4 linked regions of the Rhodovastum atsumiense genome follow. Each later gene encodes a partner of the first gene's protein in a complex. Links are inferred from orthologs where the notes say so. Each region holds a gene or a part of one and is shown in the gene's direction. Other genes may lie near its edges.

Evidence for each region.
Region 2: the proteins of accD (region 1) and accB are in contact, whole or in part, in a solved structure (PDB 8UXZ), measured with the Escherichia coli proteins. The link is inferred for Rhodovastum atsumiense from one-to-one orthologs.
Region 3: the proteins of accD (region 1) and accC are in contact, whole or in part, in a solved structure (PDB 8UXZ), measured with the Escherichia coli proteins. The link is inferred for Rhodovastum atsumiense from one-to-one orthologs.
Region 4: the proteins of accD (region 1) and NBY65_RS25010 are in contact, whole or in part, in a solved structure (PDB 8UXZ), measured with the Escherichia coli proteins. The link is inferred for Rhodovastum atsumiense from one-to-one orthologs.

What each region holds. Positions count from the first base shown.
Region 1 is NZ_OW485601.1:3,038,348-3,041,616, reverse strand. The notes cover bases 275-3,269. They hold accD (acetyl-CoA carboxylase, carboxyltransferase subunit beta), read left to right. Parts: upstream 275-1,312; coding sequence 1,313-2,227; downstream 2,228-3,269. Other genes in these bases: NBY65_RS13740 (bifunctional folylpolyglutamate synthase/dihydrofolate synthase), read left to right, coding at 2,247-3,269; trpA (tryptophan synthase subunit alpha), read left to right, coding at 415-1,245; trpB (tryptophan synthase subunit beta), read left to right, coding at 275-418. In the rest of the region: more of trpB, read left to right, coding at 1-274.
Region 2 is NZ_OW485601.1:1,825,699-1,828,557, reverse strand. It holds accB (acetyl-CoA carboxylase biotin carboxyl carrier protein), read left to right. Parts: upstream 1-1,119; coding sequence 1,120-1,599; downstream 1,600-2,859. Other genes in the region: accC (acetyl-CoA carboxylase biotin carboxylase subunit), read left to right, coding at 1,618-2,859; aroQ (type II 3-dehydroquinate dehydratase), read left to right, coding at 659-1,123; thiS (sulfur carrier protein ThiS), read right to left, coding at 320-508; NBY65_RS08195 (thiazole synthase), read right to left, coding at 1-317. UniProt on the Escherichia coli protein: This protein is a component of the acetyl coenzyme A carboxylase complex; first, biotin carboxylase catalyzes the carboxylation of the carrier protein and then the transcarboxylase transfers the carboxyl group to form malonyl-CoA.
Region 3 is NZ_OW485601.1:1,824,495-1,827,739, reverse strand. What follows is about bases 1-2,971. They hold accC (acetyl-CoA carboxylase biotin carboxylase subunit), read left to right. Parts: upstream 1-799; coding sequence 800-2,143; downstream 2,144-2,971. Other genes in these bases: NBY65_RS08165 (hypothetical protein), read left to right, coding at 2,956-2,971; aat (leucyl/phenylalanyl-tRNA--protein transferase), read left to right, coding at 2,261-2,950; accB (acetyl-CoA carboxylase biotin carboxyl carrier protein), read left to right, coding at 302-781; aroQ (type II 3-dehydroquinate dehydratase), read left to right, coding at 1-305. Also shown: more of NBY65_RS08165, read left to right, coding at 2,972-3,245. UniProt on the Escherichia coli protein: This protein is a component of the acetyl coenzyme A carboxylase complex; first, biotin carboxylase catalyzes the carboxylation of the carrier protein and then the transcarboxylase transfers the carboxyl group to form malonyl-CoA.
Region 4 is NZ_OW485601.1:5,553,030-5,556,208, forward strand. The notes cover bases 36-2,940. They hold NBY65_RS25010 (acetyl-CoA carboxylase carboxyltransferase subunit alpha), read left to right. Parts: upstream 36-962; coding sequence 963-1,919; downstream 1,920-2,940. Other genes in these bases: NBY65_RS25005 (site-specific tyrosine recombinase XerD), read left to right, coding at 36-930; NBY65_RS25015 (NAD-dependent epimerase/dehydratase family protein), read left to right, coding at 2,138-2,940. In the rest of the region: NBY65_RS25000 (hypothetical protein), read left to right, coding at 1-6; more of NBY65_RS25005, read left to right, coding at 10-35; more of NBY65_RS25015, read left to right, coding at 2,941-2,944; NBY65_RS25020 (hypothetical protein), read right to left, coding at 2,996-3,179. UniProt on the Escherichia coli protein: Component of the acetyl coenzyme A carboxylase (ACC) complex. First, biotin carboxylase catalyzes the carboxylation of biotin on its carrier protein (BCCP) and then the CO(2) group is transferred by the carboxyltransferase to acetyl-CoA to form malonyl-CoA.

The sequences.
Region 1 (3,269 bases):
GGCAGCCGGGCGCGGCGTGGAAACCGGCGAACACGCGGCGAGCCTCGCCGGCGGCCGGCCGGGCGTGCTGCACGGCAACCGCACCTACCTGCTGCAGGACGACGACGGCCAGATCATCGAGGCACACAGCATCAGCGCCGGCCTCGACTACCCCGGCATCGGCCCCGAACATTCCTGGCTGCACGACATCGGCCGCGTCGAATACGTCGCCGCCACCGACACGGAAGCGCTGGAGGCGTTCCAGCTCTGCACCCGCACCGAAGGTATCATTCCGGCCCTGGAGCCGGCCCATGCCCTGGCGCAGGTGATGAAGCTCGCCCCCACCCTCTCCCCGGACAAGATCGTGCTGATGGGTCTCTCCGGCCGCGGCGACAAGGACATCTTCGCCGTCGCCGAGCATCTGGGAGTGAAATTATGAGCCGCATCGCCGCCAAATTCGCGGCCCTCCGCAAGGAAGGGCGCGGCGCGCTCATCACCTTCCTGGAAGCCTGGGACCCCGACCCCGCCACTTCGATGGCGCTGCTGCGCGGCATGCCGGCGGCGGGCGCCGACCTGATCGAGATCGGCTGCCCCTTCACCGACCCGATGGCCGACGGCCCGACCATCCAGCTCGCCGGCAAGCGCGCCCTCAGCGCCGGCGCCAACATGGCGCACACCCTGGCGATGGTGCGCGAGTTCCGCCGCGAGGACGACACCACCCCCATCGTGCTGATGGGCTACCTCAACCCGATCCTGTCCTACGGGACGGAAAGCTTCTGCACCGACGCCGCGGCGGCCGGGGCGGACGGGCTGATCGTGGTCGACCTGCCGAGCGAGGAAGCCGACCTGCTCGCCCCGCACGCGGCGGCGCGCGGCCTGGACATCATCCGCCTGATCGCCCCCACCACCGACGACGAACGCCTGCCCAAGGTGCTGCACGGCAGCTCGGGCTTCGTCTACTACGTCAGCATCACCGGCATCACCGGCACGCGCACCGCCAGCGCCGACGAACTCGCCGCCGCGATCCCGCGCATCCGCCGCCACACCGACCTGCCGATCGCCATCGGCTTCGGCGTGCGCAGCCCCGCCCAGGCCGCCGCCGCGGTGCGCGCCGCCGACGCCGCCGTGGTGGCGTCGTCGCTGATCGACACCCTGGCGGGGCACCTGGACGAGAAGGGCCATCCCCGCCCCGACGCCATCCGCCTCGTGCTCGACCAGGTCCGCGACCTTGCCGAGGGCGTCCGGTCCGCACGGGTAACCGCCTGACAGAAGACCCCCCTTCCCCACGGGAAGGGGCTGGGGCGGGATCGTTCCCGCCCCCGAGGAGAAGACTATGAGCTGGCTGACCGAATACGTCCGCCCGAAGATCCGCACCCTGCTCGGCCGCCGCGAGGTGCCCGACAATCTCTGGGTGCAATGCCCCGCCTGCCAGCAGATGCTGTACCATACGGAGCTGGCCCGGAACCTGAAGGTGTGCAGCCATTGCGGCCACCACCTGCGGGCCTCGGCCGAGGAACGGCTGGCCTGGACCTTCGACGGCGGCGCCTATACCCGCATCGAGCTGCCCAAGGTGCCGCTTGATCCGCTGCGCTTCCGTGACGGCAAGCGCTACACCGACCGCCTGCGCGACGCCCGCGAGAAGACCGGGCTCGATGACGCGCTCGCGGTGGCGCACGGGCTGGTCGGTGGCCAGAAGACCGTGGTCGCGGCCATGGCCTTCGAGTTCATCGGCGGCTCGATGGGCGCCGCGGTCGGCGAAGGCATCGTCGCGGCGGCGAAGCTCGCCGTGCTGCAGGAAGCGGCGCTGGTGATCTACACCGCCTCGGGCGGGGCGCGCATGATGGAAGGCGCGGTCAGCCTGATGCAGATGCCGCGCACCGTGATCGCGGCGCAGATGGTGAAGGAAGCCGGCCTGCCCTTCATCACCGTGCTGACCGACCCGACCACCGGCGGCGTGACCGCGAGCTTCACCATGCTCGGGGACGTGCACATCGCCGAACCGAACGCCGAGATCGGCTTCGCCGGCGCCCGCGTGATCGAGCAGACCGTGCGCGAGAAGCTGCCCGACGGCTTCCAGCGCGCCGAGTACCTCTACAGCCACGGCATCGTCGACATGGTGGTGAGGCGCCAGGACCTGCCGTTGACGCTCGGACGGCTGATCGGCCTGCTGCGGGTGAAGGAACTGCCGCCGCTGCTGGAAGGCCCGGAAGAGCCGCCGGCACAACCGGCGCAGCCGGCCGCCGCCTGACCCGTCCCGCCACCACGCCATGAGCGACAACCCGCCCCGGGAGGGCCGCTTCGCCGAGATCGTGGCGCGGCTGCACGCGTTGCATCCGCGCCTGATCGACCTCAGCCTCGGCCGGCTGGAAGCGCTGCTGGGCAAGCTTGACCATCCCGAGCGGCGCCTGCCTCCGGTGATCCACGTCGCCGGCACCAACGGCAAGGGCAGCACCTGCGCCTTCCTGCGCGCCATCGCCGAGGCGGCGGGGACGCCGGTGCACGTCTTCACCTCGCCGCACCTGGTGCGCTTCAACGAGCGCATCCGGCTGGCCGGCCGCATCGTCGACGACGACACCCTGGCCACCGCCATCGAGGAGGTGGAGCGCCGCAATGCCGGCGCGCCGATCACCGTCTTCGAGGTGATCACCGCCGCCGCCTTCCTGCTGTTCTCCCGCGTCCCCGCCGGGCTGGTGGTGCTGGAAGTGGGACTGGGCGGACGCTACGACGCCACCAACCTGATCCCGCCCCCCGCCGCCGCGGCGATCACCTCGATCTCGTTCGACCACCGCGACTTCCTCGGCGACACCATCGCCCAGATCGCCGGCGAGAAGGCCGGCATCATGAAGCCCGGCGTGCCCGTCGCCACCGGGGTGCAACTGCCGGAAGCGGCGGAGGTGCTGCGGCAGGAAGCCGCCCGCACCGGCGCCCGCCTGCTGCAACGCGACCGCGACTGGCGCATCGCCCGCACCGCGTCCGGACTGCTCTACGCCGACGCGGCGGGCTCGCTCGAGCTGCCGCCGCCGGGTCTGCCCGGCCCGCACCAAGCCGACAATGCCGGCATCGCCGTGGCGGCCATCCGCGCTGCCGGGCTGGGCTTCGGCGCCGAGGCGATCGGCCGCGGCCTCGCCACGGTCTCCTGGCCGGCGCGGCTGCAGCGCCTGACCGGGCGCCTCGCCGCGACGCTGCCGCCGGGCTGGGAGCTATGGCTGGATGGCGGGCACAATCCCGGTGCCGGGCAGGTCCTGGCCGAGCATCTCGACACCTGGGGCGACCGCCCGGTGCACCTGATC
Region 2 (2,859 bases), 1.2 Mb from region 1 along the record:
CCGCCGGCCTCGCGCGCCAGCCGCAGGGTGCGCACCGCGTCCTCGGCGGTGTGGCAGCCCGCGGTGTTGGGCAGGTATGTGTATTTGCGGGGGTCGACATAATCCTGCAGCATCGGCGCCTTGGGATCGGCGAGGTTCACCCGGCGCACCGCCACGGTGACCATTTCCGCCCCGCTCGCCGCGATCGCCGCGGCGGTTTCCTCCAGGTCCTTGTATTTGCCGGTGCCCACGATCAGCCGCGAGCGGAAACGCCGTCCCGCGACGGTCCAGCCGTCATCCTCCGTCTGGCCGTCCGTCGTCTGGATGTGGCCATCCATGTTCAGCCTCCGCCGATGAAATGCACGATCTCGAGGGAGTCGCCGGGGGCCAGCCAGGTTCCGGCATAGGCCGAGCGTGGCACGATCTCCCGGTTGCGCTCGACCGCGACCTTGCGCGGGTCGAGTCCGATCCGCTCGAGCAGGCCGGTCACCGTCAGGCGCCCGTCCAGCACGTGGGGCTCACCGTTCAATGTGAGCGTCAGGTCTTGCTCTCCCATGGTGTCGAGTATGGGGATCGGCCCCGTTGCGAACAAGCGAGCGTCCGGCCGATGCCGGGTTGCATGGGCGGCCATGCCGCCACGCATTGATGCGACGCTGTACCCGTGCTAGGGGGCGCCGCCATGTCGCCCGGACCCTCCCTGCCGCTGATCGCCGTCTTCAACGGCCCGAACATGAACATGCTCGGGCTGCGTCAGCCACATCTTTATGGCAGCGCGACGCTGGACGACGTGGAGGCGCTCTGCGCCGAAATCGCCGATCAGCTCGGGCTCGCCATCGATTTCCGCCAGACCAACGGCGAAGGCGAACTGGTGTCCTGGGTGCAGGAATGCCGTGGCCGTGCCGCTGGCATCATCATCAACCCGGCCGGCTACACCACCACCTCGATCGCGCTCATGGACGCCCTGCTGGCGACCGAGCTGCCGGTCATCGAGGTGCATGTCACGAATATTCACCGGCGCGAAGAGTTCCGGCAGCACTCCTATGTTTCGAAGGCGGCGGTGGGTGTGATCTGCGGCCTCGGAATCAACGGATACAAGCTGGCGCTGACCGCCATGGCCGACCTTCTGGAGGCGCCCGACGAATGAACGCCGTCAGTATTGACCCGGAGACGGTGAGGCAGCTCGCGCTGATCCTGACCGAGACGGGGCTGACCGAGATCGAGATCGAGGGCAAGGATGGCCGCGTCCGCGTGGCCCGGGCGCATCCGCCCGCCGCCCCGGCGCCGGTCTCCACCGTCCCGGTTGCCGCCCCGGTTACGGTGGCGCCGCCGGTCGCCACCGCCGGCCCCTCGGCCAACCCGGCCCCGCCGGCGGATGAATCGCAGCATCCCGGCGCGGTGCTCAGCCCGATGGTCGGCGTCGCCTATCTCTCGCCCGAGCCAGGGTCGCAGCCCTTCGTCACCGCCGGCCAGACCGTGGCCGCGGGGCAGACGCTGATGCTGATCGAGGCCATGAAGACCTTCAATCAGATCAAGGCGCCGAAGGCGGGCACGGTCACGCGCATCCTGATCGGGTCGGGTGCGCCGGTCGAGTACGGCCAGCCTCTGCTGATCCTCGAATAGCCCGAGGACGCGGGCACCGTGTTCCAGAAGATCCTGATCGCCAACCGGGGCGAGATCGCGCTGCGAATTCAGCGCGCCTGCCGCGAGATGGGCATCCGCACCGTCGCGGTGCATTCCACCGCCGACGCCGCCGCCATGCATGTGCGCCTCGCCGACGAGAGCGTCTGCATCGGCCCGCCGGCTGCCCGCGATTCCTACCTCAACGTGCCGTCGATCCTCTCGGCGGCCACCATCACCGGGGCGGATGCCATCCACCCCGGCTACGGGTTCCTCTCCGAGAACGCTTCCTTCGCCGAGATGGTGGAGGCGCACGGCCTGACCTTCATCGGGCCGTCGCCTGCGCATATCCGCATGATGGGCGACAAGATCGCGGCCAAGGCGGCGATGGGCGCGCTCGGCGTGCCACTGGTGCCGGGCTCGGCGGGGGCGATCGCCGACATCGACGAGGCGCGGCGCATCGCCAGCGATATCGGCTATCCGGTGCTGATCAAGGCGGCGGCCGGTGGTGGCGGGCGCGGCATGAAGGTGGCGGCGGGCCCCGACGAGCTGGAGGAGGCGTGGCAGCTCGCCCGCACCGAAGCCCGCGCGGCGTTCGGCAACGACGCCGTCTACATGGAAAAATACCTCGACCGGCCGCGCCATATCGAGCTGCAGATCCTGGCGGACAATTTCGGCCAGGTCGTGCATTTCGGCGAACGCGACTGCAGCCTGCAGCGGCGCCACCAGAAATTGCTGGAAGAGGCCGGCTCCCCCGCCCTGACCCCGGGCCAGCGCGATGCCCTTGGGTCCACCGTCACGGCGGCGCTCAGCCAGCTTGGCTACCGCAACGCCGGCACGCTGGAATTCCTCTACCAGGACGGGCATTTCGCCTTCATCGAGATGAACACCCGCCTGCAGGTCGAGCACCCGGTGACCGAAATGGTCTGCGGCGTCGACCTGGTGCGCGAACAGATCCGCATCGCCGCCGGCCGCCGGCTCTCCTACGAACAGTCGGAGATCGCCTTCACCGGCCACGCCATCGAGTGCCGCATCACCGCCGAAAACCCGGAAACCTTCATGCCCACCCCGGGTCGGGTGACCGCGTTCCACGCGCCCGGGGGGCTGGGGGTGCGGGTCGATTCCGCGCTCTATGCCGGCTACGTGGTGCCGCCCTATTACGACAGCATGGTGGCCAAGCTGATCGTCCACGCGCCCACCCGGGCCGAGGCGATCGCCCGGCTGCGGCGCAGCCTCGCCGAATTCGCCGTGGTTGGTATTGAA
Region 3 (3,245 bases), 1.2 Mb from region 1 along the record:
TCCGCCAGACCAACGGCGAAGGCGAACTGGTGTCCTGGGTGCAGGAATGCCGTGGCCGTGCCGCTGGCATCATCATCAACCCGGCCGGCTACACCACCACCTCGATCGCGCTCATGGACGCCCTGCTGGCGACCGAGCTGCCGGTCATCGAGGTGCATGTCACGAATATTCACCGGCGCGAAGAGTTCCGGCAGCACTCCTATGTTTCGAAGGCGGCGGTGGGTGTGATCTGCGGCCTCGGAATCAACGGATACAAGCTGGCGCTGACCGCCATGGCCGACCTTCTGGAGGCGCCCGACGAATGAACGCCGTCAGTATTGACCCGGAGACGGTGAGGCAGCTCGCGCTGATCCTGACCGAGACGGGGCTGACCGAGATCGAGATCGAGGGCAAGGATGGCCGCGTCCGCGTGGCCCGGGCGCATCCGCCCGCCGCCCCGGCGCCGGTCTCCACCGTCCCGGTTGCCGCCCCGGTTACGGTGGCGCCGCCGGTCGCCACCGCCGGCCCCTCGGCCAACCCGGCCCCGCCGGCGGATGAATCGCAGCATCCCGGCGCGGTGCTCAGCCCGATGGTCGGCGTCGCCTATCTCTCGCCCGAGCCAGGGTCGCAGCCCTTCGTCACCGCCGGCCAGACCGTGGCCGCGGGGCAGACGCTGATGCTGATCGAGGCCATGAAGACCTTCAATCAGATCAAGGCGCCGAAGGCGGGCACGGTCACGCGCATCCTGATCGGGTCGGGTGCGCCGGTCGAGTACGGCCAGCCTCTGCTGATCCTCGAATAGCCCGAGGACGCGGGCACCGTGTTCCAGAAGATCCTGATCGCCAACCGGGGCGAGATCGCGCTGCGAATTCAGCGCGCCTGCCGCGAGATGGGCATCCGCACCGTCGCGGTGCATTCCACCGCCGACGCCGCCGCCATGCATGTGCGCCTCGCCGACGAGAGCGTCTGCATCGGCCCGCCGGCTGCCCGCGATTCCTACCTCAACGTGCCGTCGATCCTCTCGGCGGCCACCATCACCGGGGCGGATGCCATCCACCCCGGCTACGGGTTCCTCTCCGAGAACGCTTCCTTCGCCGAGATGGTGGAGGCGCACGGCCTGACCTTCATCGGGCCGTCGCCTGCGCATATCCGCATGATGGGCGACAAGATCGCGGCCAAGGCGGCGATGGGCGCGCTCGGCGTGCCACTGGTGCCGGGCTCGGCGGGGGCGATCGCCGACATCGACGAGGCGCGGCGCATCGCCAGCGATATCGGCTATCCGGTGCTGATCAAGGCGGCGGCCGGTGGTGGCGGGCGCGGCATGAAGGTGGCGGCGGGCCCCGACGAGCTGGAGGAGGCGTGGCAGCTCGCCCGCACCGAAGCCCGCGCGGCGTTCGGCAACGACGCCGTCTACATGGAAAAATACCTCGACCGGCCGCGCCATATCGAGCTGCAGATCCTGGCGGACAATTTCGGCCAGGTCGTGCATTTCGGCGAACGCGACTGCAGCCTGCAGCGGCGCCACCAGAAATTGCTGGAAGAGGCCGGCTCCCCCGCCCTGACCCCGGGCCAGCGCGATGCCCTTGGGTCCACCGTCACGGCGGCGCTCAGCCAGCTTGGCTACCGCAACGCCGGCACGCTGGAATTCCTCTACCAGGACGGGCATTTCGCCTTCATCGAGATGAACACCCGCCTGCAGGTCGAGCACCCGGTGACCGAAATGGTCTGCGGCGTCGACCTGGTGCGCGAACAGATCCGCATCGCCGCCGGCCGCCGGCTCTCCTACGAACAGTCGGAGATCGCCTTCACCGGCCACGCCATCGAGTGCCGCATCACCGCCGAAAACCCGGAAACCTTCATGCCCACCCCGGGTCGGGTGACCGCGTTCCACGCGCCCGGGGGGCTGGGGGTGCGGGTCGATTCCGCGCTCTATGCCGGCTACGTGGTGCCGCCCTATTACGACAGCATGGTGGCCAAGCTGATCGTCCACGCGCCCACCCGGGCCGAGGCGATCGCCCGGCTGCGGCGCAGCCTCGCCGAATTCGCCGTGGTTGGTATTGAAACCACCGTGCCACTGCACCAGCGTATCGTCGAACATCCCGATTTCATCGCGGGGCAGTACACGATCCACTGGCTGGAGCGGTTTGTCTCGCAGCAGGGGTAATAAAGGAAGGCAAGGGCTCTGCCCTTGACCCGGCAGGGGCCACAAGGCCCCTGCACCCCAAAAGCGCTGCGCGGCACGTTCCTTCCCTTCGCCGCGCCGCTCAGGCAGTATCGTCCGATGTCCCGCCGTTCCTTCGAGGTTACGCCGGATCTGATGCTGCGCGCCTATCGCGCCGGACTGTTTCCCATGGCGGAGACACGGCGGGGCGATCGACTGTACTGGCTCGATCCCGAACAACGCGGCGTGCTGCCACTTGAGGGATTCCACCTCTCGCGGCGACTGCTGCGCACCGCGCTCAACGGCGGGTTCGAGGTGGTGGCCGACCGCGACTTCCCCTCCACCATCGCCGCCTGCGCCGAGGCGGCGCCAGGGCGGGAAGACACCTGGATCAATCCGGAAATAGAACGGCTTTTCACCGATCTGCACCGGCTGGGACACGCCCATTCCATCGAGTGCCGGCTGCATGGCTGCCTGGTGGGCGGGCTCTATGGGGTCGCACTGGGCGGCGCGTTCTTCGGCGAGAGCATGTTCAGCCGGGTTCGGGATGCCTCCAAGGTCGCCCTGGTGCATCTGGTGGCACGGCTGCGGCTCGGCGGGTTCACCCTGCTCGACACCCAGTTCGTCACCAGCCACCTGGCCCAGTTCGGCGCGATCGAGATTCCCCGCGACGCCTACAAGACCTTGCTCGCCCAGGCGGTGGATACGCCGGCACGCTGGATCCTCGAGGTGGATCCAGGTCGGCTGGAGGCCGAGATGCGGCTTCTGGCCGGGCGTGGCGGGGCTGGGGACGAGGCCGGAAAGGACTGAATTTCATGCGAAACCTGCCCAGGATGGGGGGATTGGCCGCGGGTGCGCTGGCCGCCCTGGTGATGGCCGTGGGGATCGCCCGCGCCGCGCCCCGGGACCGTCCCGTCTTCCCGCCCACGCGCGACGTCGCGGTGACCTACGCCACCTCCCTGCCGCAGCCGGGCGCGCCGAAGCAGGTGCTGCTGCGCTACTCGGCGGCATCCGGGCTGGTGCGCATCGATGGCGCCCTGCCGGGCTGGATCCTGGTCGATCCGCGTGAGCGCCGTGCCAGCGTGGTGATGGAACAGCTCGGGGT
Region 4 (3,179 bases), 2.5 Mb from region 1 along the record:
GGCTGAGCCATGGACAGGCATCTCGAGGCCTTCCTGGAGATGCTGCTGGCCGAGCGCGGGGCCGCCGCCAACACGGTGGCGGCCTATCGTTCCGACTTGCTCGATGCCGCCGGCTTCGCCGCACGGCGTGGCGAGGCCCTGGTCGCTGCCGGGCCGGAGCTGCTGCGCGCCTATCTTTCGTGGCTTGCCGCCAGCGGGCTGTCCGCCCGCTCGGCGGCGCGCCGTCTCTCGGCGCTGCGGCAGTTCTACCGGTTCCTGCTGCGCGACGGTCTGCGCGCCGATGATCCCACCAGTCTGCTCGACAGCCCGAAGCAGCCCAGCCCCCTGCCGAAATTCCTGACCGAGGCGGAGGTCGACGCCTTGCTTGCCGCCGCTGCCGGGCGCGAGGGTCGGCAGGCGCTGGTGATGACCGCGGCGCTGGAGATCCTGTATGCCACCGGGCTGCGCGTTTCGGAGCTGCTGGCGCTGCCGCGTGCGGCGCTGTCCGGTGATGCCACGGTGCTGCTGGTGCGCGGCAAGGGCGGCCGCGAGCGGCTGGTGCCGCTGTCCGATGCCGCCCGTGACGCCGCCGCTGCACTGATCGCCGCGGAAGGGGGCGTCCGGAAAGGTGGAAAGGGGGGATGGCTGTTCCCCGGCCGCGATCCCCGCCGTGCGCTGACCCGGCAGGGTTTCGCGCAGATTCTCAAGCAGGTGGCGCTGGATGCCGGCCTGGATCCGGAACGGGTCTCGCCGCACGTGCTGCGCCATTCCTTCGCCAGCCACATGCTTGCCCGCGGCGCCGACCTGCGCAGCTTGCAGATGCTGCTCGGTCACGCCGATATCGCCACGACCGAAATTTATACCCACGTGCTGGCCGAGCGGCTGCAGCGCCTGGTGGAAGCGCACCACCCGCTCGCCCGGCGGGCCGAGGGCGCGTCCGCCGGGGGCTGACCTGCCGTTCCGCAGGTGTTAAAGGGCCGCTCATGCGCCATTTCCTGGATTTCGAGAAGCCGATCGCCGAGCTCGAGAGCAAGATCGAAGAGCTGCGGAAGATGTCGGAGGCCGAGGGCCTCAACATCGCCGAGGAGGTCGGCAAGCTGACCGAGAAAGCCGACCGTCAGCTGCGCGCCACCTATGCGAAGCTGACGCCCTGGCAGAAGACGCAGGTCGCCCGCCATCCCGACCGGCCGAAGGCGAATGATTACATCGCCTCGCTGATCACCGACTGGACGCCGCTGGCCGGCGACCGCGCCTTTGCCGAGGACCGGGCGGTGCTCGGCGGGCTCGGGCGGTTCCGCGGCCGTTCGGTGATGGTGCTCGGCACCGAGAAGGGGTCCGACACCGAGAGCCGTGTCGCGCATAATTTCGGCATGGCCCGGCCCGAGGGCTACCGCAAGGCACGCCGGCTGATGCAGTTGGCCGGCCGCTTCGGCCTGCCGGTGCTGACCTTCGTCGACACCGCCGGCGCCTTCCCCGGCATCGAGGCGGAAGCCCGCGGCCAGGCCGAGGCGATCGCCCGGTCGATCGAGGCCTGCCTGGAAGCGCCGGTGCCGGTGGTCGCGACCATCATCGGCGAAGGCGGCTCGGGCGGGGCGATCGCGCTCGCCGCGGGCGATGCCGTGCTGATGCTGGAGCATTCCATCTACTCGGTCATTTCGCCGGAAGGCTGCGCCGCGATCCTGTGGAAGGACGCGGCCCAGGCCTCCGTCGCCGCCGAGGCGCTCAAGCTGACCGCCGAGGACCTGCGGCGGCTGAAGCTGATCGACACGGTCGTGCCCGAACCGCTGGGCGGCGCTCATCGCGATCCGGCCGCGGCGATCACCGCGGTGGGCAATGCGGTGCAGGCGGCGCTGACGCCGTTGCTGGCGCTGGAGCCGGCGGCACTCCAGGCGAAGCGGCGGGAGAAGTTCCTGGAAATGGGACGGGAACTGCCGGCCTAAGGCAAGGCGAGGGCTCTGCCCTCGACCCGGCAGGGGCCACAAGGCCCCTGCACCCCCATCGCGCTGCGCGGCAAAAGATATGGGATCCAAGGGCCTCTGGCCCTTGGTGGAGGTCCAGGAGGCAAAGCCTCCTGGTCGGGTTTGGGGCAAAGCCCCAACGCGCATGATCCTCGAAACCGTGCCACTCTTCCCCCCCCGTCTCATTCAGGGAGGAGCGGATGTCCCGCATCGTTGCCATCACCGGTGCGGCCGGCAATATCGGCCGCAAGCTGAGCGCGCACTGCGTGGGCCTGGGTTGGACCCTGCGCCGGCTCGATCGCAGCGCCATGCCGGGCGTGATCGCCGCCGATCTGCTGCAGTACGACGACACCTGGGCCGCCAGCTTCGCCGGGGTGGATGCGGTGATCCATCTGGCCGGCCATGGCTCGCAGTTCGGCGACTGGCGCATGGCGCAGGAGAACATCGACATGACCGCCAACGTGTTGCGCGCGGCGCGCCGGCACGGGGCGAGGCGGGTAATCTTCGCCAGTTCGAACTGGGTGATGGTGGGGTATCGCTTCGCCGGGGTGACGATCACCCCGGACCTGACCCCGCATCCGCTGACGCCCTACGGCATGTCGAAGCTGGCGGGCGAACGCCTGGGCTGGGATGTCGCCCAGCAGGGGGTCGGCTTCATTGCCTTTCGCATCGGCTGGAATCAGCCGGTTCCCGGCAATCGCCCGGGGCCGCACATGACGATGGGGCGCTGGGGCCAGCAGATGTGGCTGTCCGACAGGGATCTCTGCCAGGCGCATGAGCGCGCCGTGTTGGCCGAGGGCGTGGACTTCGCCGTGCTCAATCTGATGAGCGACAATCCCGGCATGCCCTGGGACATCGAGACAACGAAGCGGGTGATCGGCTACGCGCCGCAGGATGGCTGGACGGCGGAGCTGGACGAGGCAAAGAGCGCCCAGGAGGAGATGGCCCGTCGCAGCCGGGCCCTTGCCGCCGATCTGGAAGCGCAGGTGATGCTGTCCGAGTGGTAGGCGCCCCGCCCGATGCACGCCAGGGGTGCGTCGGGCATCGATCGATCCGGCTTACCAGCCGTAATAGGCCGGGGGCGGCGGCGGCGCGTACACCACCGGCGGCGGGGCATAGATCACGCGGGGCGGCGGCGCGTAGACCACCGCGGGCGGTGGCGCGACCACGACCGGGGGAGGCGCGGCATAGACCGGCGGGGCCATCGCCCCGGCGATGGCGGCACCCACGCCCAGCCCGATG